4 regions of the Staphylococcus saprophyticus subsp. saprophyticus ATCC 15305 genome follow, and region 3 is predicted to be linked to each of the others. Evidence: predicted binding sites of a transcription regulator. Region 3 holds the regulator's gene; each other region holds the start of a gene.

Region 1 (5,968 bases), 930 kb from region 3:
TGTACCTTGTACACCATTAGGTATCATGGAACTTTTAAATCATGCCGATATTGATTTAGAAGGAAAAGACGCTGTTGTTATCGGACGTAGTCACATTGTAGGTCAACCAGTTTCTAAATTATTACTTCAAAAAAATGCTTCCGTAACGATTCTTCATTCAAGAACTAAAGATATGAAGCGTTATTTAAAAAATGCTGACATCATTGTTAGTGCTGTGGGTCGTCCTGGATTAGTAACAAAAGAAGACGTTAAAGAAGGCGCGGTTGTAATCGATGTAGGGAATACACCTGATGAAAATGGTAAATTAAAAGGTGATATCGAATACGATGAAGTTAAAGAAGTGGCAGGTGCAATTACACCCGTACCTGGTGGCGTTGGCCCAATGACAATTACAATGGTATTAAATAACACACTTATAGCTGAAAAAATGCGTAGAGGGATTGAATAAACTCGCGAGATAAAGAATCAATTTTTTTGATATTTATATAAATAAAATGCTTTACTGCTTCATTAACAAAACAAGACACGTTAAGTTCAATACGACTTAACGTGTCTTGTTTTTTGTTAATTTATATTATTTCATTCAATCATATAACACTTTATACACCAACACTTAATTTAGGGATAAACGATTCGAAATGAATTTTCGTTTCATCAACTTCCATTTCTTTTAAGGTAGTGATGATAGATTGAAGGAAATTAACACCACCACAAACATAAATTTCAGTATCTTTTGTTATAAATTGATTCAAATACGATGCATCCATATAACCCATTTTATGCTTATCATAAATAATATAATCGTTATTCTCTTTACTTTCAGCTATTGCCTCTAGTTTATTTGAGAATGGTATATCTGTATCATTAATAATATTTTGAATAAATTGAATTGGCGCTTCTGACTTAGCCACTTGATTAAACATTGGAATTAAAGGTGTAACCCCGATACCGGATCCAATAAATAGTTGTGGTGACTCACTGTTGACCACGGAAAACGGACCTACTGGTGCTGATAATTGAATCGTATCGCCTTCTTTGTATTCACTATGAAGTATCGTAGACACTTCCCCTTCATGTGTTGTTGTTACATCATGTTTAACTGCAAAAGTCAGTGTTTCACTATCACCTTCTACAATTGAATAATGGCGTTTAGCACGGTATGGTAGTGACGCACTCTTCACATCGACCGTGACATATTGACCTGGTTTAAATTTACTCATGTCTATTTCATCAGATTTAACTGTAAATGCTTTGATGTCTGTAGCTACAGTTTCTATATTTTTAATTACAAATGCTTGGAAACCATCCCATGCCATTGTTTTATAAATATCTTTTTCAACTTCAATAAATACTTTAGCAATTTCTCCGTATGCTTTAGCCCAAGTGTCTAAGATTGCATCATCATCCGATAATTTTAAAACATTTTGGATGGCAGCTAATAAATTTTCACCTACAATATCATAACCAGCTGGCGGCACCTGTAATGCACAATGTTTAAATGCAATTTCTTTCACAACTGGTAAAATACGTGTCAAATCATCAATATTCATCGCTGCAGCTAATACACTCTGTGCTAACGCCGTTGATTGCAATCCTTTCTTTTGGTTTGTTTGATTAAACATATTTTTTAATTCAGGGTGCTGTGTAAACATTCTATTATAGAAAAACGATGTGATTTCTACCCCTCTTTCTTGCAATACCGGAACCGTTTCTTTAATAATCGCTTTTTCTTTTTCATTCAACATAATAAGCACTTCCATTTCTTCAAATATAGATTTATCATTTCTACTTTATTTTATTACAAATTATTGTATTTCAAAACAAATTTGTGATAAAATTCACAAAAAGTTCATTTTACTTAATTTTAACTAAAAATTACAATTATATTTAAATAAATAAGGTATATTAGGACTATAGTATGATGTAATACACAGCGCATTACAGTATAGTATAGATAAATCAATTAAAGTCTCTTCTTGGAGGTCAATAAATGAATAAACTTATACAATCGTTATCAGCAATTGGCGTTTCTGCAACTCTTGTATCCCCAAACCTAAGTGCAGAAGCCACTGACAATTCAATTCCAGAGCTTAAAGGTACGAATGATACAATCATAGATAAAGGTGAAGAATATAATCTTTTAAATGGTGTACATGCATACGATAAAGAAGACGGCGATTTAACACATAAAATTAAAGTTGATGGTAATGTTAATATCAACCAAGCTGGAAAATACAAAATTGAGTATAAAGTGGAAGATTCAAACGGCGCATCAAGTAAATCGATACGTTATATAGAAGTTAAATAAATTAAAATTCCATACATAGCAAAAACCAAGCTAAATGATAACCTTTATCACTACTTTTTTGATAAAATCACCCTTTCGCCTTAAATATGACACTTTTCACAAAATGTACACATAATTTTAACAAATCTTTGAAAGCCCACCAGACGTTGAGTTTGTTGGGTTTCTTTTAATTTTACAATATTTTTTTCGCACAAACACTTGTAAATATTGCGTAATATCTTAAAATTGATGTTAAGCCCTACATTTGTAGTATTAGGAGGTCAAAAAAGTGTCAAAATTTAAGTCTTTGCTTCTACTCTTTGGCTCGCTAATTTTACTTAGTGGCTGTTCTAACGTAGAAGTTTTAAACCCAAAAGGGCCGATGGCAAGTGATTCGAAGTTTTTGATTATGTATTCAATTATCTTCATGCTTGTTATTATTGCCGCTGTACTTATTCTATTCACAGTTTTTCTATATAAATATAGAATTGGAAACACTGATGAATCAGGTAAGATGCACCACAATTCTTTATTAGAAACAATTTGGTTTATTATTCCAGTAATTATTGTAATTGCATTAGCTATTCCAACAGTTAATTCACTTTATAATTACGAGGAAAAACCACAGAAAGAAGACGATCCACTTGTTGTTTATGCTACAAGTGCTGGTTATAAGTGGTTCTTTAGTTATCCTGAAGAGAAAATCGAAACAGTTAACCATTTAACTATTCCGAAAGATCGCCCAGTTGTCTTCAAACTCCAATCAATGGATATGATGACAAGTTTCTGGATTCCACAATTAGGTGGTCAAAAATATGCGATGACAGGTATGACTATGGACTGGACTTTAACAGCTAGTGAAGAAGGTACGTTCCGTGGACGTAACTCAAACTTCAATGGTGAAGGCTTCAGTCGTCAGACATTTGATGTGAATTCAGTAAGCCAAAGCAAATTCGAGGATTGGGTAAAAGATGCCAAAAAACAAAAAGTATTGGATCAAGATACATTTGATAAGCAACTTTTACCAACTACTGAAAACAAAAATTTAACTTTCAGTGGTACGCATTTAGCATTTGTTGATCCTGCAGCAGACCCTGAGTATATTTTCTATGCTTATGATCGTTATAATTTCGTTCAAAAAGATCCAAACTTTAACACTGAAGAAGAACGTACAGCAGATGTGTTAGATAAACCAGATCAACCTGCACGTAAGCCGGAAATCACAAATGCTAACTACGAACGTCATGGAATGAAAGCCATGATTTTAGGCAATAATGAACCATATGATAGTGAATTCAAAGATGAAGAATCACATAATATGGATGAAATGGAAAAAATCTCTGAAGGTGCTAAAGATGAAAAAGCATCTAAAATTGAGAAAAAAGACCATGAAAATGGAGGTGGACATTAATGAATTTTCCATGGGATCAATTACTCGTTCAAGGTAACTGGATGATAACAATGGGACAAATTGGTGCTCCTTTCGCAGTTATTGCCGTAATCGCAGTAATTAGCTATTTCAAATTATGGAAATATCTATACAGAGAATGGTTCACATCTATTGACCATAAAAAAATTGGTGCAATGTACTTAATCTGTGCGGTATTAATGTTCGTACGTGGTGGTATTGACGCGCTAATGATGCGTACGCAATTAGCCATTCCAGACAATACATTTTTAGAAGGAAACCATTATAATGAAGTCTTTAGTACGCACGGCGTAATAATGATTATCTTTATGGCTATGCCTTTCATCTTTGGTTTATGGAATGTTGTCGTACCACTACAAATTGGTGCGCGTGACGTTGCATTCCCTGTATTAAATAACGTAAGTTTCTGGTTATTCTTCTCAGGTATGATTTTATTCAACCTTTCATTTATAGTCGGAGGCTCACCTGCAGCTGGTTGGACAAACTACGCACCACTCGCAGGAGAATTCAGTCCAGGACCTGGTGTCAACTATTACTTAATAGCGATACAAATTTCCGGTATTGGTACACTGATGACTGGTATTAACTTCTTTGTTACTATACTTAGATGTAAAACACCAACAATGAAATTTATGGAAATGCCAATGTTTACGGTTACGACTTTCATTACAGCATTAATCGTTATCTTGGCTTTCCCAGTATTAACAGTTACATTAGCGCTATTTACAACTGATAGAATTTTCGACACAGCATTCTTCTCAGTTGCAAATGGTGGTATGCCAATGCTTTGGGCTAACTTCTTCTGGGTATGGGGGCACCCTGAAGTGTATATCGTTATCTTGCCAGCATTCGGTATCTACTCTGAAATTATTCCGACATTTGCACGTAAACGCCTATTCGGACATCAAAGCATGGTCTGGGCGACTGCAGGTATCGCATTCTTAAGTTTCTTAGTTTGGGTTCACCATTTCTTCACAATGGGTAATGGTGCATTAATTAACTCATTCTTCTCAATTTCAACCATGTTAATTGGTATACCAACTGGTGTTAAAATCTTTAACTGGTTGTTCACGCTTTATAAAGGGCGTGTTACCTTCGAATCTCCAATGCTATTCGCATTAGGGTTCATACCGAACTTCTTAATCGGTGGGGTAACAGGTGTTATGCTTTCAATGGCGGCAGCAGATTATCAATATCATAATACTTACTTCTTAGTAGCGCATTTCCACTATACGCTAGTAGCTGGTGTAGTATTTGCCTGTCTTGGAGCTTTAATATTCTGGTGGCCTAAGATGACTGGCTTCAAGTTAAACGAAACATTAAACAAATGGTGTTTCTGGTTATTCATGATCGGATTTAACGTTTGTTTCATACCACAATTCATCCTTGGATTAGATGGTATGCCACGTCGTTTATACACTTATATGCCAGAAGATGGTTGGTGGTTACTAAACGCAATCTCAACTGTCGGTGCCCTATTAATGGCATTAGGATTTATGTTCTTAGTTGCAAGTATCGTATACAGCTTCTTCAAAGCACCACGTGAAGCAACTGGCGACAACTGGGATGGTTTAGGACGTACTTTAGAATGGGCAACTGCTGGAGCAATGCCACCTAAATACAACTTTGCTATCACACCAGACTGGAATGACTATGACACATTTGTAGATATGAAAGAACATGGTCGTCATTATTTAGACAACCATAACTATACAGATATCCATATGCCAAATAATACTCCTGTTGGATTCTGGATGGGAATTCTCTTCACTATTGGTGGATTCTTCCTTATCTTTGAAACACTCGTTCCAGCTATTATTTGTTTAATTGGTATCTTCGCAACTATGGTTTACCGCAGTTTCCAAATCGACCATGGTTATCATATACCAGCGTCTGAAGTTGCTGAAACTGAAAAACGTTTACGTGATGCACGTATAAAAGAAAGGGAGGCTGTAAGTCATGAGTCATGATGCAAACACAATTGATCAACGTTCGCATGAAGGTAATTTAAATAAACTTGGCTTTTGGGTATTCCTTACAGCAGAATTCTCATTATTCGGTACGTTATTCGCAACATTATTAACACTTCAACACGGTGGCGATTATGCTGGAAAAATGACGACTGAATTGTTTGAATTACCATTAGTTTTAATTATGACATTTGCATTATTAATTAGTTCTTATACATGTGGTATTGCAATTTACTATATGAGAAAAGAAAAAGAAAAATTAATGCTGATTTGGATGATTAT
Region 2 (5,968 bases), 170 kb from region 3:
ACTACGCAAACATAATATAAACATTTGTACTCATATTATAAATGGTTTACCTGGTGAAGATTATAATATGATGATGGAAACTGCACGAGAAGTCGCTCAAATGGATGTACAAGGTATAAAAATACATTTACTTCACCTATTAAAAGGAACGCCAATGGTTAAGCAATATGATAAAGGCATGCTAGAATTTATGTCACAAGATGAATACACTAAATTAGTGTGTGATCAGTTAGAAATCATACCAAAAGAAATGATCGTTCATAGAATTACCGGTGATGGTCCAATCGATTTAATGGTAGGTCCTATGTGGAGTGTTAACAAATGGGAAGTTCTCAATGAAATTGATAATGAACTTGCTCACCGAGATTCATACCAAGGGAAATATTTTGAAAGCACAGTTAAGTCATGAAACTTGAACGCATTCTCCCTTTTGCTAGAACATTAATTCAACAACACGTATCAGATGACAGTATCGTGATCGATGCTACATGCGGTAACGGTAATGATACACATTTTCTTGCCCAACAAGTTCCTAACGGTAATGTCTATGCTTTTGATATACAAGATGAAGCTATTAAGCAGACACAACTTAAGATTCATGATTTTAACAATGTCACTATCGTTCAAGATAGCCATGCAAATATCCAATCATATATTCCAAATTATCAACAAGGTAAAATTGACGCAGCGATTTTTAACTTAGGTTATTTACCAAAAGGAGATAAATCCATTGTTACACAAGCCGAAAGTACAATTGCTGCCATAAATGCAATATTTAATATTTTATCCATAGAAGGCATCATTATTCTTGTTATTTATCATGGCCATGATGAAGGCAAATTGGAGCGAGATGCTATTCTAGATTATTTGGAACAATTCGATCAAAATAAAGCACATATTCTAAAATATCAATTTATCAATCAACAAAATAATCCACCATTTATTTGTGCGATAGAAAAAAGATAAATTCTATCATTTAGTTTTCCTAAAGCACACGCTTTAAAAATAAAAAAGCTGCCAATAAAAGTATTTAAACTTTGTTGGCAGCTTTTTTGTGTAAATTACACTGTAAAATTCATAATTCCTATAGATTTAAGATAGATTTAAGACTGTTTTGAATAGTAGATGAGTTAGAATCAATTTCTTCTTTAAAAAAGTTTAAAAGACTTTCCCTTTGATCTTTTAAATCTTCATTAAAATGGATAATAACTGTACGTTCGTCGTTTTGTGGTCTTTCTTTAATAATCCACGCTTTTTCAACTAAATCATTGTACGTACGTGTACGTTTGTATGATTTAATATGAACAAAATCATCCATTTCTTTTAAAGTCATTGACCCTTCTTTCCAAAGTGTCAAAAGGATTAAAATTTCTTCTTTTGACATTTTATATTGCTTTTGAACTTTGTCAAAAATATCCTCGATATCTTTCAACACAGATTCTAATTGCAAAACGCCATCCACTTTTTCAGTAAATGTCTTCCCCATAGTGTAATCCCCCAATCATAGTATAAAGTTTAAACATGTAAAATTAATTTCAAAAAAATCATCAATAACTGTAAAATAAATTCTACACTGAATAAATATTAGAATTTTTAATAAAATTAATCTTATATACAGTTTAAATTTAAACTATGAATTATGCAATTAAATGAGATATTTTATTTTGCATTTCTTTCAAAATACCAACAGAACGGGTAAATAAAGTTTTTTCTTCATCGTTTAACGGTATTTCAAAAACTTCTACCGCACCTTGTCTGTTAATTTTTGTAGGGACACCTATATAGACATCTTCTTGACCATATTCACCTTCTAAACGACTGGATACGGTAAGCACTACATTTTGATTATTTAAAATCGCTTTAGTTATATGCACTAATCCCATAGCAATGCCATAATATGTTGCACCTTTAGCTTGAATAATGTCATAGGCTGCATCTCGTGTATTAACAAATATTTCTTCTATTCTATGTTGTTTTTCAGGATCATCTATTAACAATTGGTATAATGGCTGTCCTGCAATATTTGCTTGTGACCAAACAGCTAGTTCAGAGTCTCCATGTTCCCCAATGATTTGTCCATGAACACTTCTATCAGAAACGCCAAATTCTTCAGCTAATTCATATTTGAATCGTGCCGTATCTAAAATCGTACCTGATCCAATTACTTTTTCTTTAGGTAATCCAGAAACTTGTTGCGTTACATAGGTAAGTACATCAACAGGGTTAGTGGCTACTAAGAAAATCCCATTAAATCCAGATGCCATAACTTCAGAAACAATCGATTTAAATATTTTTGTATTCTTTTCAATTAAATCTAATCTCGTTTCTCCTGGTTTTTGAGCTGCTCCAGCAGTAATCACCACTAAATCAGCATTGTGACATGCTTTATATGAACCAGCTTTAATTTTAACAGGTGAACCTCCATACGGTGCCGCATGGTTTAAGTCCATTACATCACCTTTCACTTTGTCTTCATCTAAATCTATAATAACGAGTTCATCTGCCACACCTTGAGCTACTAATGCAAATGCATAACTTGATCCAACTGCACCATCACCAATTAAAACAACTTTATTACTTTTTATATATTCCATCACAGAACGCTCCTCACATGAATATTAATAATTTATATTGTGATTTATTTCACAATATAAATATATCATTTCCTCCGAGCGTTTGCAATAGTTATTTGTGATTTATTTCACAAAAATATTAATTATAAGTTACAATAAAAATCAAATATAAAAAACGGTGAAATCATATCTTTTTAAAATTAGGATACAAATCCACCGCTTTTGCCACATACTGTATTATCATTGTATTCAGGTACTATGAAACTTCATTTTCATCATGTACTATAAATCCATTGTTACTTGCACTATTATTTAAAAACGCTAAAATATATCGCATGACTTCATCACGTTCAGGCTCGTTATGAATTTCATGATATAATCCTTCCCACGCTTTAAAATAAAGTTCTTCTGTCATTATTTTATCTTTTATTAAATCCATTGCGCTTATATCTGCAACTCTATCTTCTGTACCGTACATTAATAATAACGGCAATGATTTTACATCTTTTAAATGGTTGACTGTCTCTTTCATAATTTCAATAATCTGTTTATACCAGTAGTAAGTTACTTTATTTAACATCAATTGATCTTTATTCGTCTCTTCTATAACTTCTTCGTTTCTTGTTAAATCTTCAACTGTAATACCAACTTTAAATCGAGTATCTTTCGCAATTTTACCTATATTAGAAATAATTTTATCTTTTCTAGATTTATTACTTTTCTTAAATTCTAAAAGTGGTGAAAGCAACATCAGGCCTTCAATCGGCACTTCTGTTTTTTCTAATAAATTTAAGACAATCAAACCACCAAGACCTATACCTAGGACATAAGTTGGAATTTTATATTCATTTGCGATTCTAATCCATTCAAGTATATGCTCATGATATGCATCAAAATTATCAATTTGACCTTTATTTGAACGTGATGTTTGCCCTTGTCCTGGCAAATCGCCCATAATAACATGATATCCATTTCGGCGAAGCATCGTAATCACATATGCATATCTTCCAGTATGTTCAAGCATGTTATGTGCAATTACTACGACACCTTTTGCTTCATTTTCGGTTTCCCATTTCCACATAATCCATACTTCCCCTTCTACATTTAAATTCATTACGCTTATTGTATCAAAATACGCTATGCTTTTTCCATTTTAAACATATTAAATAAACATAAAACTAAATTTATTTCCCACAATAAATTTCTTATTTCTGTTCAATACATATCTCATGAGTGTATATTGAAATTTAAAGTGTAACATATTTTATTGTAAACGATTTCATTACTATTAGATTCATGCTACACTATTATTGAAACATAGCTATAAGCGGAATGGGAGGAATTAATATGCCAATTGTGAAAGATTTCTTTATCGGATTATCAAATAATTCGTTTTTAAATAAGACTGCCAAGGAAGTAGGACCCATGTTTGGGGCGAATAAAGTCGTTGCGGGTAATACGATTAAATACTTGATAGACACAATTGAACGTTTAAACAACAAGGGAATTACAGTGACTGTTGATTGTCTTGGAGAGTTTGTCGTAACTGAAGGTGAAGCTATCCAAGCTAAAGATCAAATTTTGGAAGTCATGTATGCCATTTATAATCATAGTTTAGCTGGACATATGTCTGTGAAATTAAGCCAACTAGGTTCAGAGTTTGATATAGATCTTGCTTACCGTAATTTACGAGAAATATTATTGAAAGCAAATGAATTTGATAATATGCATATTAATATCGATACTGAAAAGTATGATAGCTTGTTTGATATCACTCAAGTATTAGATCGATTAAAAGGTGAATTTAAAAATGTTGGTACAGTCATTCAAGCATATTTATATAAAGCCGATGCGCTCATAGATAAATATCCTGAACTAAGATTACGCATGGTTAAAGGTGCATATAAAGAAAATGAAGTTATCGCTTTTCAAACAAAAGAAGAAATCGACGAAAACTACATACGTTTAATTAAAAAAAGATTGTTAAGTGCTAAAAACGTTACTTCTATCGCTACACACGATGATAAAATCATTACACAAATCAAACAATTTATTAAAGATAATAAAATTGATAAAGATCGTTATGAATTTCAAATGTTATACGGCTTTCGCTCTGATTTAGCAGAACAAATTGCCGGCGAAGGCAACAATTTCTGCATTTATGTGCCATATGGAGATGATTGGTTCAGTTACTTTATGAGAAGATTAGCTGAAAGACCACAAAATTTGAATTTAATGTTTAAAGAATTGTTAAAACCAGATATATTGAAAAAAGTAGGCACTATTGCTGGCATATTTGCTGGCGTTGTAGCTACAGGTTCAATACTATATAGAGTACTTAAAAAATAATCAATTCAATGTTCAATATATAAATAATTATTTTAAAACAATTCACTTTTTAAACACTACATCTAAGTAATCATACGAGCACAAATTTTAAGTTCAATGATGTTTAAAAAGATTTACATATCCGAATTCTAATTTAGATAGTCATTGAATTTATTATAAAAACAAAGAACGCCAAAGCTGTCATGTCTTTGGCGTTCTACTAATTTAATATAATTGAAAAACGATACGATATTTAAAATTGATAAGCATTAGACAAGTTTAACTTTATATTTCTCTTAATAAATTAGCCATTTCTATCGCACTTACTGCTGCTTCTGCACCTTTATTACCTGCTTTCGTACCTGCACGTTCTACTGCTTGTTCAATATTTTCTGTAGTTAAAATACCAAATATGACTGGCGTATCAGTAACATCATTCGCTTTTGAAACACCCTTGGCTACTTCGTTACAAACGTAATCGTAATGAGACGTTGATCCTCTAATAACACAACCTAGAGTGATAACTGCATCATAATCATTTTTCTTAGCTAATTTTTTAGCTACTAAAGGAATTTCAAATGCTCCTGGTACGTATGCTACATCGATATTAGCTTCCGGTACTTCATGTCTAATTAATGTATCTTTTGCACCATCTAATAATCGATTAGTAATAAAATCATTAAATCTACTTACAACAATCGCTACTTTTAAATCTGAACCTACTAATTTACCTTCAAAATTCATTGTTCATTACCTCCTATATTAAGTGACCCATTTTTTCTTTTTTTGTATCCATATAATCCTGATTGTATGCATTGGTTGGTACGATGAGTTCAATTCTCTTCGCAATATGAATGCCATATGATTCTAAACTTTCAAATTTTTTCGGATTATTACTTAATAAATTTACACTGTCCACACCAAAATATTTTAATATTTGGGCAGCATTTTGATAATCTCTTAAATCTTCTTCAAATCCTAATGCAATATTTGCAGAAACTGTATCATAACCCTGTTCGATTAATTCGTAAGCTTTCAACTTATTAATTAAGCCTATGCCTCTACCC
Region 3 (5,968 bases):
ATGTGATTGAATATCGAAAAGGCGTTTAATCGATTTAACTTCACTCATGAAGTAACTATCTCCAGATAAAATATCATCTTGATTAACCATTGAAGTATAAACAAGCCCTGGTTTGTAAATAAATTTATGCGCTGTTGCAGTATGAATTGTTTGAGATAACACAATATTCAAAGCGACGGCTTTCATAAATGTTGATTTGCCTGAAGCATTAGAACCAGTTAATAAAATATGTTGATCTACCGTTAAGGAATTAGGTACTGCATCAGAGATGAGCGGATGGGTTAAATTTTCAAATATAATCGAGTCATTCTGTGATGGTTCAGGTATGGTATAGTCATCTAATGTTTCTTGCCATAAAGCAACGGCATAATGATTATCGATACTTGCTACATAATCATAACAGGCCATTACTTCATCTTCGTATGTTTTAAAACTATTTTGAATTAAATGGAACAAATGGTAATCCAACATAAATATTAATTTAAAAAGCATTGAGAAAATTGAAGTTTCATCATTCGTATTCACGCGCCCGAGTAATCCACTAAAACGACGTGCTGTCGTAAAATGTTTGAAATTAACATCTAAACTAGGTGTTTGTTCAAGTTGCTGGATTGCATATGCTTTTTTAATAACATTAGATGTATAGAACATTGAATTTAAATCTTGCTCAAATGTCCGTTTTAAGAAACCACTCAAAATCATATTATAAATACAAGCAATGATGGTTAATGGGATTCCAACACTTGGTGATATGAAAGATAAAAGTAAACCTACAATAGGGATATATGTACAAATCATATAGAAGTGATTTCGTTTTATAAATGCAATTTGATCAGGAAAAATTGGATAAATAGATTTTCCGATTTGTGCTAAGTGCAATGACAGTTGATTTCTAAAATGACTATCCGATTTAAAGTGATGTATGAGTGACTGATTATTTACTTCAAACATCTGTCTTAATGTAGCAAAAAGTCTCATTTCACCAATTGCTGTAAAATTAAAATTCATATTTTGGAACACACTATCTAAATTTAAATCGGACCAGGTTTTATCATCGAGTAGTTCATCGCTATCATGCTTATGCTTATATGTATCGAATTGATAACTATAATTATGATTTGGTCTAATGAATGATTCTAATGGTCGTTGTGCTGACCATAACATTTTTATCTTTGTCATTAATTTTTTATTTTCAATGATAGGCATGATGATCGTTAATAATAGGGAGGCTAATATCAATGCAATAATAAACCATAAAATTGCAGGCATAGTTACAAAACTTCCTTTCAATAACTTAAATTTGTACTTATTCATTATGACATTGTCTCATTTGTTTCACAAACTAGATTTGTCTATGACTACATGAGACGAAAATGATGTCAATAGGGAACGTGCGTACTTATCAACAAATAGTGCACAACTTGTGGATAAGTCGGTGCAAATGGTGTGGATAGGGATTGAATTCTGAATTTTATATAGAAATAAACATTACATTTTACTTGTGGATAACTAGGATAACTTTGTGGATAGCTTTTATCATAAGTTTTTTTGTGTGAATAGTTTTGGTGATGAATCATGAAATAAAAAAATGAAAGTAGAAAATTCTACTTTCATTTTTTAATAGGATGAGCGTTTAAATTAACTTTTCTTGTAATTCTGCCCATTCAGACATAACCTGTTCTAATTTTTGTTCGGTATGTTGTTTGGATATTGCTAAATCATTCGCTTTTTCAGGGGTTGAATATACATCAGGTAATGTGAGCTGCTCATTGATTTCATTAATTTGCGCTTCAAATTGCTCAATATCCGCTTCACAAGTTTCAATTTGGCGTTCGATTTGACGTTGTTTACGTTTCTGAGCTTTCTGATCAATATAAGAATTAGTTGTTGATGCTTCTATTTCAAGTGAAGTAGGATTCTCTGAGTCTTTTTTCGCTTGTATTGCTGCTTGCTCTTCTACTTTTTCAATGAAGTATTGATAATCACCTAAATACATCGTGCCACCGTCATAATTTAAATCATATACTTTATTAGCTAGTTGATTAATGAAATAACGGTCATGTGAAACAAAAAGAATTGTGCCCTTAAAATTATCCAAAGCTTGTTCTAACATCTCTTTAGAATCAATATCTAGATGGTTGGTAGGCTCATCTAATATGAGTACATTATTACGTTCTAACATTAATAAAGCGAGTTGCAGTCGTGCTTTTTCTCCACCAGATAAATCATTAATAATTTTTTTTACATCTTCTTGAACGAATAGGAAACGACCTAAAACAGCTCTGATATCTTTTTCATTCATAGTAGGGTATTGATCCCATAAATAATCTAAGATCGTTTTATTTGATTTAAATTCAGCTTGCTTTTGATCATAGTAACCTATTTTTAAATTGGCACCCGTTGTGACTTCGCCGCCTAATTGATCATGTAGACCAGCGATGGTTTTAATTAAAGTTGATTTACCTATACCATTCGGGCCAATAATAGCGATATGATCACCCTTTGTAACTTCGATGTTAATCCCTTTTGTAATAGGTGTATTGTACCCAATCTCTAGATTTTTTATATGGAATACGTCATTACCTGTATTACGGTCGAAATCAAATTGAATATTTGTACTTTTAGCATCAATCATAGGTTTATTAATGCGATCGATTTTATCTAACTTTTTGCGACGACTTTTTGCCATCCCAGTCGTAGAGGCACGCGCAATGTTTTTTTCTACGAATGTTTCTAAGCGTTTGATTTCAGCTTGTTGACTTTCATAGGCTTGCATGCGCTTTTCGTAATACTTATCTCGTTGTTCTATGAATTGTGCATAGTTTCCTACATAGTGTTGTACATCACCGAGTGCTACATCATATATTTGAGTGACAATTTTATCTAAGAAGTATCTATCGTGACTGATGATTACAATGGCCCCGTTAAAATAATTCAAATAACTTTCTAGCCATTGAGTTGTTTCCATGTCTAAATGGTTGGTAGGCTCATCGAGTAATAATAAATCTGGTTCACTTAGTAACATTTGCGCTAAAGATAGTCGGGTCTTTTGACCACCACTAAAATCATTAATGGGTCTATTAAAATCTGATTCAGTGAAGTTTAAGCCATGTAGCACCGTTTTAATTTTACTTTCATATTGATAGCCATCTTGTTTTTCAAATGTGTTTGATAATGACTCATAACGATCAATATGTATTTTATATGCTTCTGTATCGTATTCATTGGCATGTTGTGCAAGCCAATCCGTTTCTTTTTTCATTTCTAGTTCTAATTTTTTCATTGCTTCAAATGGCTTAGACATTTCTTCAAATACAGTTTGATTTGTGTCTAAGGTCATTTGTTGTGTTAAGTAACCAAGTTTTAAATTTTTACTTTTAGATACATAACCACTATCATACCCTTCGACGCCAGCGATTATTTTCATTAATGTTGATTTTCCAGCTCCATTACGTCCGACAATTCCAATACGTTCGCCCGTTTTGACTTCGAAATCCACATTGTTAAAAATATCTTCACCGTCGAATGACTTTGTTAAATCATTAAGTTGTAATAATATCATCCGATTTGCACCTCTCTATTCAATTATCATTCTACAGTATTCACGCTGTGGTTAAAACTATCATTGTTTATTTTTATGATGCATTCATGTATAATGTTGTAGTGATTATAAGATTATACAGTATTAGACATTGAAATAGGGGGACATGATCTTGGCTAATCAAAGCGAAAAGATTCCTCGTGCTACATTGAAACGTTTACCGTTATATTATAGATTCGTCAATACATTAAAATCAAAAGGTATAGACAGAGTTAATTCAAAAGCAATTAGTGAAGGCTTAAACATTGATTCTGCAACGATACGTAGGGATTTTTCATATTTTGGTGAATTAGGTAAAAAGGGCTACGGCTATAATATAGATAGCTTATTACATTTTTTTAAAAACGAAATAAGCGAAAACGATGAAATTAAGATTGCAATTGTAGGTGTAGGGAACTTAGGTAAAGCATTATTAACATATAACTTCTCAATACATGATGAAATGACAATAACAGAAGCATTTGATATTCGAGAAGAGGTCATTGGTACACAAATAGGGAAAGTGACAGTTAGTCCATTTGAAAAAATTACAGACATACTATCGCATGAACAGATAGATGTCGTTATTCTGACAACGCCTGAGGAAGCGGCTCAGAAGGTTGCTGATACATTAGTGAAAGCAGGCGTTAAAGGTATATTGAACTTTACGCCTAGTCGTGTACAAACGCCATCCGATGTACAAGTACATCACATTGATTTGGGTATAGAACTGCAATCTTTATTATTCTTTATGAAGAATTATAGTCATAAATAAAATGTAATGAACTAGTTTTTGATAAATACGGCATGTGATAACCATGTGGACAAAGTATTTATGGAAAGCTAGTTTTTTATTTGTCTTCGAGTTGTTAATTATTTTAAAAGCCAGCTGATTTTTAAAATAAATTTTCGTGAAACTGTAAGGTTGAAATTTTATACGAAATCTAATATTATTAATCTTATTGATTTTATCGGGAAAGAGGTTATGATATGACATGGTTAATTATCAGTGGACTGGTCGTAGGCGCTCTATTGGGGTTTGTTATGCAGCGAACACGATTTTGTCTAGCTGGTGGATTCAGGGATATGTATATTCAAAAGAGTAACAAAATGTTTTACGCCTTATTAATTGCGATTTCTGTACAAAGTATTGGCTTATTGCTATTAACTTCAACAAGATTAGTTGAAATACCAGAGTCAACATATCCTATCATTGGTACAGTGATTGGATCATTTATTTTTGGATTAGGTATTATTATGGCAGGTGGCTGTGCTACAGGAACATGGTATAGAGCTGGTGAAGGACTAATCGGTAGTTGGATGGCGTTAATTGCTTATGCATTTACTTCCGCCGCAACAAAATTTGGTTTATTACTACCATTAATGAACGGTTTAAATAAACCTACTAATGTAAATACGAGTATGTCACAAACAACAGGTATTCCAACCTGGGTTTTCGTAATTGTACTCATAGTAATCACTTTATTCTTCGTAGTAAAAACATTACGTAAACCAAAATTTGCAGTACCTAAACTAAAGCAAAAATTCACAGGTATACGTCATTATTTATTTGAGAAAAAATACCACCCATTTGTGGCAGCAATCGCAGTAGGACTTATCGCATTGCTCGCATGGCCGGTGAGTGAATCAACTGGTAGAATGTATGGTTTAGGTATTACAACACCTTCTGCAAACTTGGTACAATTTTTTGTAACGGGTGACTTGAAATTATTGGACTGGGGTGTCTTCCTGGTTCTAGGTATATTCTTTGGCTCTTATATTGCGGCTAAAGGTGCTAAAGAGTTTAAATGGAGATTACCGGATAAAAAAACAATACGCAATAGTATTATAGGCGGTGTGTTAATGGGATTTGGTGCATCTGTAGCAGGTGGTTGCTCTATAGGGAATGGTTTAGTTGAGACAGCGACAATGTCATGGAAAGGCTGGATTGCACTTGCTTCAATGATATTAGGCGCATGGACAATGAGTTATTTTGTATTTATTAGACCAATGAAAAAAGCACAAAGCCAAACTTCAAACACGAAAGTTTCATCACAAACGCAAACATCATAATTAAAATGGAGGTAATACGATATGGTACATGAATTAGGTACAGTTGGAATGGTTTGTCCATTTCCATTAATAGAAGCACAAAAGAAAATGAATACATTAGACAATGGTGAAGAATTAAAAATTGACTTCGATTGTACACAAGCAACAGAAGCATTACCTAACTGGGCAGCAGAGCAAGGTTACCCCGTAACGAATTACGAACAATTAGACGATGCTTCATGGACGATTACAATTCAAAAAGCTTAAATATACATTAAACCAATTTGTTTAATCTAAGGTAGTATACCTTGATTGAAGCAAATTGGTTTTTAATTT
Region 4 (5,968 bases), 910 kb from region 3:
TGGGGCAGGCTATTTCAGCATCAATTAGTTATTACTTTATGAAAAAAATTGGAGATGAACATATTCAAAAATGTGAAAAAGTTGTGAAAGAACTTGTTTAAAACTATAGCGTTTTCACAAATTAGCTAAAATTCTCTGAATATTGTCATGTCATGGGTGCAACGAATTGAATTTATAATAATAATTTGGTAATGTTATTATATAAAACTATGCTAGGTTTTATAATAAACCAACGATTCTAACTATACGAAGGAGAAATCATTTTATGGAACAAAAATCATATGTAATTATCGACGAAACAGGTATTCACGCTCGTCCAGCGACAATGCTTGTTCAAACTGCCTCAAAATTTGATTCTGATATTCAATTAGAATATAACGGTAAAAAAGTTAACTTGAAATCAATCATGGGTGTTATGAGTTTAGGTGTAGGTAAAGATGCTGAAATTACAATCTACGCTGACGGTAGCGATGAAAAAGATGCAATTGAAGCAATCACTGACATTTTATCTAAAGAAGGATTAACTAAATAATTATGTCTAATTATATAAATGGTATAGCTGCATCTGACGGTGTAGCTATAGCTAAAGCATACTTATTAGTTGAACCAGATTTATCATTTGATAGCGAAAAAGTGTCAGATGTAGATGCTGAGATTGCAAAGTTCAATAATGCTATTCAAACATCCAAAGTTGAATTAACTAAAATTAGAAATAATGCTGAACAAAATTTAGGTGCTGATAAAGCAGCAATTTTTGATGCGCATTTACTTGTTTTAGATGATCCTGAATTAATTCAACCAATCGAAGAAAAAATTAAGAATGAACAAGTTAACGCACCAACTGCATTATCTGATGTAACTGGACAATTCATTACTATTTTTGAATCAATGGATAATGAATATATGAAAGAACGTGCTGCTGATATCCGCGATGTTTCAAAACGTGTGTTAGCACATATTTTAGGTGTAGAATTACCAAATCCTAGTATGATTGATGAAAGCGTTGTTATAATCGGTAACGATTTAACACCTTCAGATACTGCTCAATTAAATAAAGAATTTGTACAAGGATTTGTAACTAATATAGGTGGTAGAACTTCACATTCAGCAATTATGAGTCGCTCATTAGAAATTGCTGCAGTTGTAGGTACTAAATCTATTACTCAAGAAGTTAAACAAGGTGACATGATTATTGTTGACGGTTTAACAGGTGAAGTCATCATTGATCCTACTGAAGATGAAGTCATTGCTTATCAAAACAAGCGTGAACGTTTCTTTGAAGACAAGCAAGAATTACAAAAATTACGCGATGAAGAGACAACTACAATTGATGGTAGACACGCTGAACTTACTGCCAATATCGGTACACCGAATGATTTAAAAGGTGTAATTGAAAATGGTGCAGAGGGCATTGGATTATACCGTACTGAATTTTTATATATGGGTAGAGACGAAATGCCAACTGAAGATGAGCAGTTCGAAGCTTATAAAAAAGTATTAGAAACGATGGAAGATAAACGCGTTGTTGTACGTACTTTAGATATTGGTGGAGATAAAGAACTACCTTATCTGAATTTACCTGAAGAAATGAATCCTTTCTTAGGTTACCGTGCTATCCGTTTATGCCTAGATCAACCTGATATTTTCAGACCACAGTTGCGTGCATTATTACGTGCATCTGCTTTTGGTAAATTGAATATCATGTTCCCTATGGTAGCTACAATCCAAGAGTTCCGTGATGCTAAAGCATTGTTACTTGAAGAAAAAGATAACTTAACAAATGAAGGCATTGAAGTTTCTGATGATATCGAACTTGGTATTATGGTAGAAATTCCTTCTACTGCTGCGTTGGCAGATGTATTTGCTAAAGAAGTTGATTTCTTCAGTATAGGAACGAATGATTTAATTCAATATACAATGGCTGCTGATAGAATGTCAGAACGTGTTTCTTACTTGTATCAACCATATAATCCTTCAATATTACGTTTAGTAAAACAAGTAATAGAAGCTTCTCATAAAGAAGGTAAATGGACTGGTATGTGTGGAGAAATGGCTGGCGATGAAATTGCAATTCCATTGTTATTAGGCTTAGGATTAGATGAGTTCTCAATGAGTGCTACCTCAGTACTTAAAGCACGTCGTCAAATCAAAGGTTTAAGTCAAAATGAAATGGAAGAATTAGCTCAAAGAGCAATTGATTGTGCTACTTCTGAAGAAGTTCAAGATTTAGTAAATCAATACGCTAAATAAAATGAGTACTTATTAAAAAATAAAGATATGTCTTGGATATAAACATCTGAGATTAACTAAAAACGCCGATTTCTATTGTAATTAAATAGAAATTGGCGTTTTTTATGTTTGGAAAGTGAATTTAAAGGCTGGAGGGTTTGCATAGAGTGTTTAATATTAATAAATTCTATTTAGAAATGGCTAAAGAAACACGAATGATTAATTTTTAATTTTGTAAAAAGTTACAAAATACGTTACTTTATAATTAGTACTTAATTAACTTTACAACATAATTAAATTGTTAACTTTGAGAATGCATCGCTTATTTAATATTTAATGTGCTATTTATTTTATCCATGTCAATTTGGTGCATTGGTTCACCATTTAATAAAATAAAAGGTGTTGCAAATGCATCATAATCAATCATTTCATTTCTATATTGTGTATTACTGATATTTTTTTCACGATATGCGACATCATTGTCAGCTAAGTAGTTTTTGATGAAAGTACAAGGTGGACAATCATTTTGTGTGTATATGATAATCTCGTTCATAATCGGTTTATCCTTTCTTTATTCAATTTACTATAATATAAGAGACTTTAGAATATATTTCAAGTCTTTTAAATTGTATGAAATTAGACATTAATTTGTCACTTTATTTTGAGAGAAATAAATTTAAAAAATATGTACACCGGTTTATAATGGAAAGACGTTGTGATTTTTGTCACAAATAAATAAAAAAGGTGATATTATGGATTCAGTTGAATTAGCACGGTTTTTAACTGCGATGACACTCGCAGTGCATATAATTTTTGCAACAATTGGTGTGGGGATGCCAGTCATGTTCGCTGTTGCCGAATTTATTGGTATTAAGAAAAATAATCCACTATACACAACATTAGCCAAAAGATGGTCCAAAGGTTATACGATAACAGTAGCTGTAGGTGTCGTGACAGGTACAATTATAGGTCTACAGTTGTCATTACTATGGCCAACATTTATGCAAATGGGTGGACATGTTATAGCATTACCATTATTTATGGAAACATTTGCTTTCTTCTTTGAAGCGATATTCTTGAGTATATATCTATATACATGGGATCGTTTTAAAGGAAAATGGACGCACTTTTTAATTAGTATACCAGTTATCCTTGGTGGATCATTCTCGGCGTTCTTTATTACTGCCGTTAACTCATTTATGAATACACCTGCTGGATTTGAAATGAAAAATGGCAAAATGGTTAATGTAGAACCATTAGCAGCAATGTTTAATGATTCGTTTTTAATTAGATCATTCCATGTGGTTGCAACTGCACTTATGACAATGGCGTTTGTATTAGCGGCTATCGCTGCTTTCAAATTACTCAAAAATAAATTTAAAAAAGATACAGAATATCATAAAAAAGCACTAAAACTAACTATGATCTTAGGTGTTGTTTTTACATTAGGATCTATGTTAGCAGGTGACTTATCTGCTAAGTTCTTACATCAAGAGCAACCAGAGAAATTAGCAGCTTATGAATGGCACTTTGATACGGAATCACATGCAGATTTAGTTTTATTTGGTTCCTTAGATGAAAAAACGCAAGAAGTAAATGGCGCAATTAAAATTCCTGGTCTCCTTAGCTTTTTAGCTGATAATAATACTAATACAGAAGTTAAAGGTCTGGATGAATTTCCAAAAGATTTACAACCACCAATGATTGTACATTATTACTTTGATCTCATGGTTTCGATGGGGGTATTTTGTTTAGTCGTTTCCGGTGCATATGTACTTACACTTATATTTAAAAAACTGCGGAAATTTACACATTCAAAACCTATGTTATATGGTGTACTATTGACTGGTCCAGCGGCTATGCTAGCAATCGAGTTTGGTTGGTTCTTAACAGAGCAAGGTCGTCAGCCATGGATTGTTCGTGGTTATCTTAAAGTAGCAGATGCTGCGACACAAGCAGGAGGATTAACCCTAGTTACAATTCTATTCGGCTTGTTATACCTTGTGTTAATGGTTACCTCTGCTTATGTATTAATTCGTATGTTTAAAGAGAAACCAGCTTATAAAGAAGTTGAAGCACTAGCTTCAGAAAGAGGTGATGCATAATGATATTCGCATATATTGGCATTTCCGTACTTTGGATTTTCTTATTCTGTTACATCATTATTGCATCCATAGATTTTGGTGCAGGTTTCTTTACATTACATGCCAAAATTACAAAGCAAGATAAGAAAATAAATCATTTAATAGCACGTTATTTAAACCCAGTTTGGGAAGTGACAAATGTTTTCTTTGTATTCTTCTTTGTTGGTGTGGTAGGTTTTTTCCCTGACACTGCAATGTATTTTGGAACAGTGTTACTATTGCCAGCCTCTATCGCTTTAATATTACTGTCTATTAGAGGTGCATTTTATGCCTTTGAAAATTATGGCCCAGATAGTAAATTAGTTTGGTTAGCAATGTATGGTATCGCTGGTTTATTAATACCAGCATCACTTGCTACGACATTAACGATTTCAGAAGGTGGATATATCACTGGAACAGAAAATAATTTGGATTTAAATTGGACAGAGTTATTATTAAGTCCATACTCTTGGTCAGTCGTATTCTTAGCGATTATCTCAGTTCTGTATATATCTTCAGGTTTCTTAACATATTATGCTTCGAAAGCAAAAGATAAACCAGCGTATAACTTATTAAGATATTGGTTCTTAATTTGGGGCCCACCAATGATAGCAATTTCATTATTTGTATTTTTATCATTGCGTTTACAAAATGAAGCACACTTCATCAATGCAGTATCTAATTATTGGTGGATATTCTTGTTAAGCTTTATTTGTTTTATTGGTGCAATGGTCTTAACATTAATGAAAAAAGGACATGGTTACGCATTTATATTAGTCATTTTACAAATGGGATTTGCATTTTTCGGATATGGTGCAAGTAAATTACCATATTTACTTTATCCGTTCATTCGTATAAATGAACACGTAGTAAATAGTAGTATGGCAATTGCGTTAATCATTGCTTTTATTTTAGGTTTACTTTTACTGATTCCATCGTTAATATTAATATTAAGATTATTTGTTTTCGACAAAAAATATGTGGAAGGCAAAAAATAGAAGATTTTCAAATGTGGTTATGATTGTTCTAAATAATACTTATGTGGTGTTGTTTAGAATGGTCATGCCACGATTTTTAAATTGGAGGACACACATGGATAAAGAGTATGTTGTAATTGGTTTAGGCCGATTTGGCGGTAGTATTGTAAGAGAATTAAATGCGCTTGATATGGATGTAATGGCAATTGATATGAATGAAGCACGTGTGAATGAATATAGTGATATTGCAACACATGCTGTAGTTGCTGACACTACAGACGAGGCAGTTATGAAGAGTCTGGGCATGAGAAATTTTGATCATGTGATCGTTGCAATTGGTGAAAATATTCAATCGAGTACCTTAACAACATTAATCTTAAAAGAATTAGGTGTGAAAAAAGTTACAGCAAAAGCTCAAAATGATTATCACGCTAAAATTTTAAATAAAATTGGTGCTGACACGGTAGTACACCCAGAAAGAGACATGGGGAGAAGAATCGCACATAATGTAGCAAGTGCCAGTGTTCTTGATTATTTAGAACTTGCAGATGAGCATTCTATAGTAGAAATTAAAGCTAGTGAAAAAATGGCTGGTCAAACTATAATTCAATTAGATATTCGTGCGCAATATGGAATAAG

The links. The regulator Rex, encoded in region 3, represses fermentation and respiration genes when NADH is low (regulators of the CRP and FNR family bind a similar motif). The targets are predictions, from matches to a motif close to TTGTGAAATATTTCACAA.
Region 1: qoxA (cytochrome aa3 quinol oxidase subunit II) is a predicted target of Rex. The motif match lies at 2,393-2,410, and genes of this name have one in related genera.
Region 2: SSP_RS05140 (L-lactate dehydrogenase) is a predicted target of Rex. The motif match lies at 2,690-2,707, and genes of this name have one in related genera.
Region 4: SSP_RS08580 (cytochrome ubiquinol oxidase subunit I) is a predicted target of Rex. The motif match lies at 2,943-2,960, and genes of this name have one in related genera.

What each region holds. Positions count from the first base shown of each region.
Region 1 is NC_007350.1:1,795,614-1,801,581, forward strand. Features, by position in the region: gene folD (bifunctional methylenetetrahydrofolate dehydrogenase/methenyltetrahydrofolate cyclohydrolase FolD) at 1-448, shown strand, start outside; gene SSP_RS08690 (globin domain-containing protein) at 600-1,745, opposite strand; gene SSP_RS08695 (DUF5011 domain-containing protein) at 1,991-2,308, shown strand; gene qoxA (cytochrome aa3 quinol oxidase subunit II) at 2,577-3,698, shown strand; gene qoxB (cytochrome aa3 quinol oxidase subunit I) at 3,698-5,686, shown strand; gene qoxC (cytochrome aa3 quinol oxidase subunit III) at 5,676-5,968, shown strand, end outside.
Region 2 is NC_007350.1:1,028,550-1,034,517, reverse strand. Features, by position in the region: gene SSP_RS05155 (TIGR01212 family radical SAM protein) at 1-409, shown strand, start outside; gene SSP_RS05150 (tRNA (mnm(5)s(2)U34)-methyltransferase) at 406-966, shown strand; gene SSP_RS05145 (transcriptional regulator, SarA/Rot family) at 1,085-1,486, opposite strand; gene SSP_RS05140 (L-lactate dehydrogenase) at 1,638-2,594, opposite strand; gene SSP_RS05135 (alpha/beta fold hydrolase) at 2,830-3,654, opposite strand; gene SSP_RS05130 (proline dehydrogenase family protein) at 3,921-4,922, shown strand; gene ribE (6,7-dimethyl-8-ribityllumazine synthase) at 5,187-5,645, opposite strand; gene ribB (3,4-dihydroxy-2-butanone-4-phosphate synthase) at 5,659-5,968, opposite strand, start outside.
Region 3 is NC_007350.1:862,650-868,617, forward strand. Features, by position in the region: gene SSP_RS04135 (MutS-related protein) at 1-1,269, opposite strand, end outside; gene abc-f (ribosomal protection-like ABC-F family protein) at 1,634-3,562, opposite strand; gene SSP_RS04145 (redox-sensing transcriptional repressor Rex) at 3,708-4,355, shown strand; gene SSP_RS04150 (YeeE/YedE family protein) at 4,571-5,653, shown strand; gene SSP_RS04155 (sulfurtransferase TusA family protein) at 5,675-5,899, shown strand.
Region 4 is NC_007350.1:1,770,714-1,776,681, reverse strand. Features, by position in the region: gene SSP_RS08600 (hypothetical protein) at 1-101, shown strand, start outside; gene SSP_RS08595 (phosphocarrier protein HPr) at 266-532, shown strand; gene ptsP (phosphoenolpyruvate--protein phosphotransferase) at 535-2,250, shown strand; gene SSP_RS08585 (glutaredoxin family protein) at 2,552-2,782, opposite strand; gene SSP_RS08580 (cytochrome ubiquinol oxidase subunit I) at 2,982-4,334, shown strand; gene SSP_RS08575 (cytochrome d ubiquinol oxidase subunit II) at 4,334-5,350, shown strand; gene SSP_RS08570 (potassium channel family protein) at 5,445-5,968, shown strand, end outside.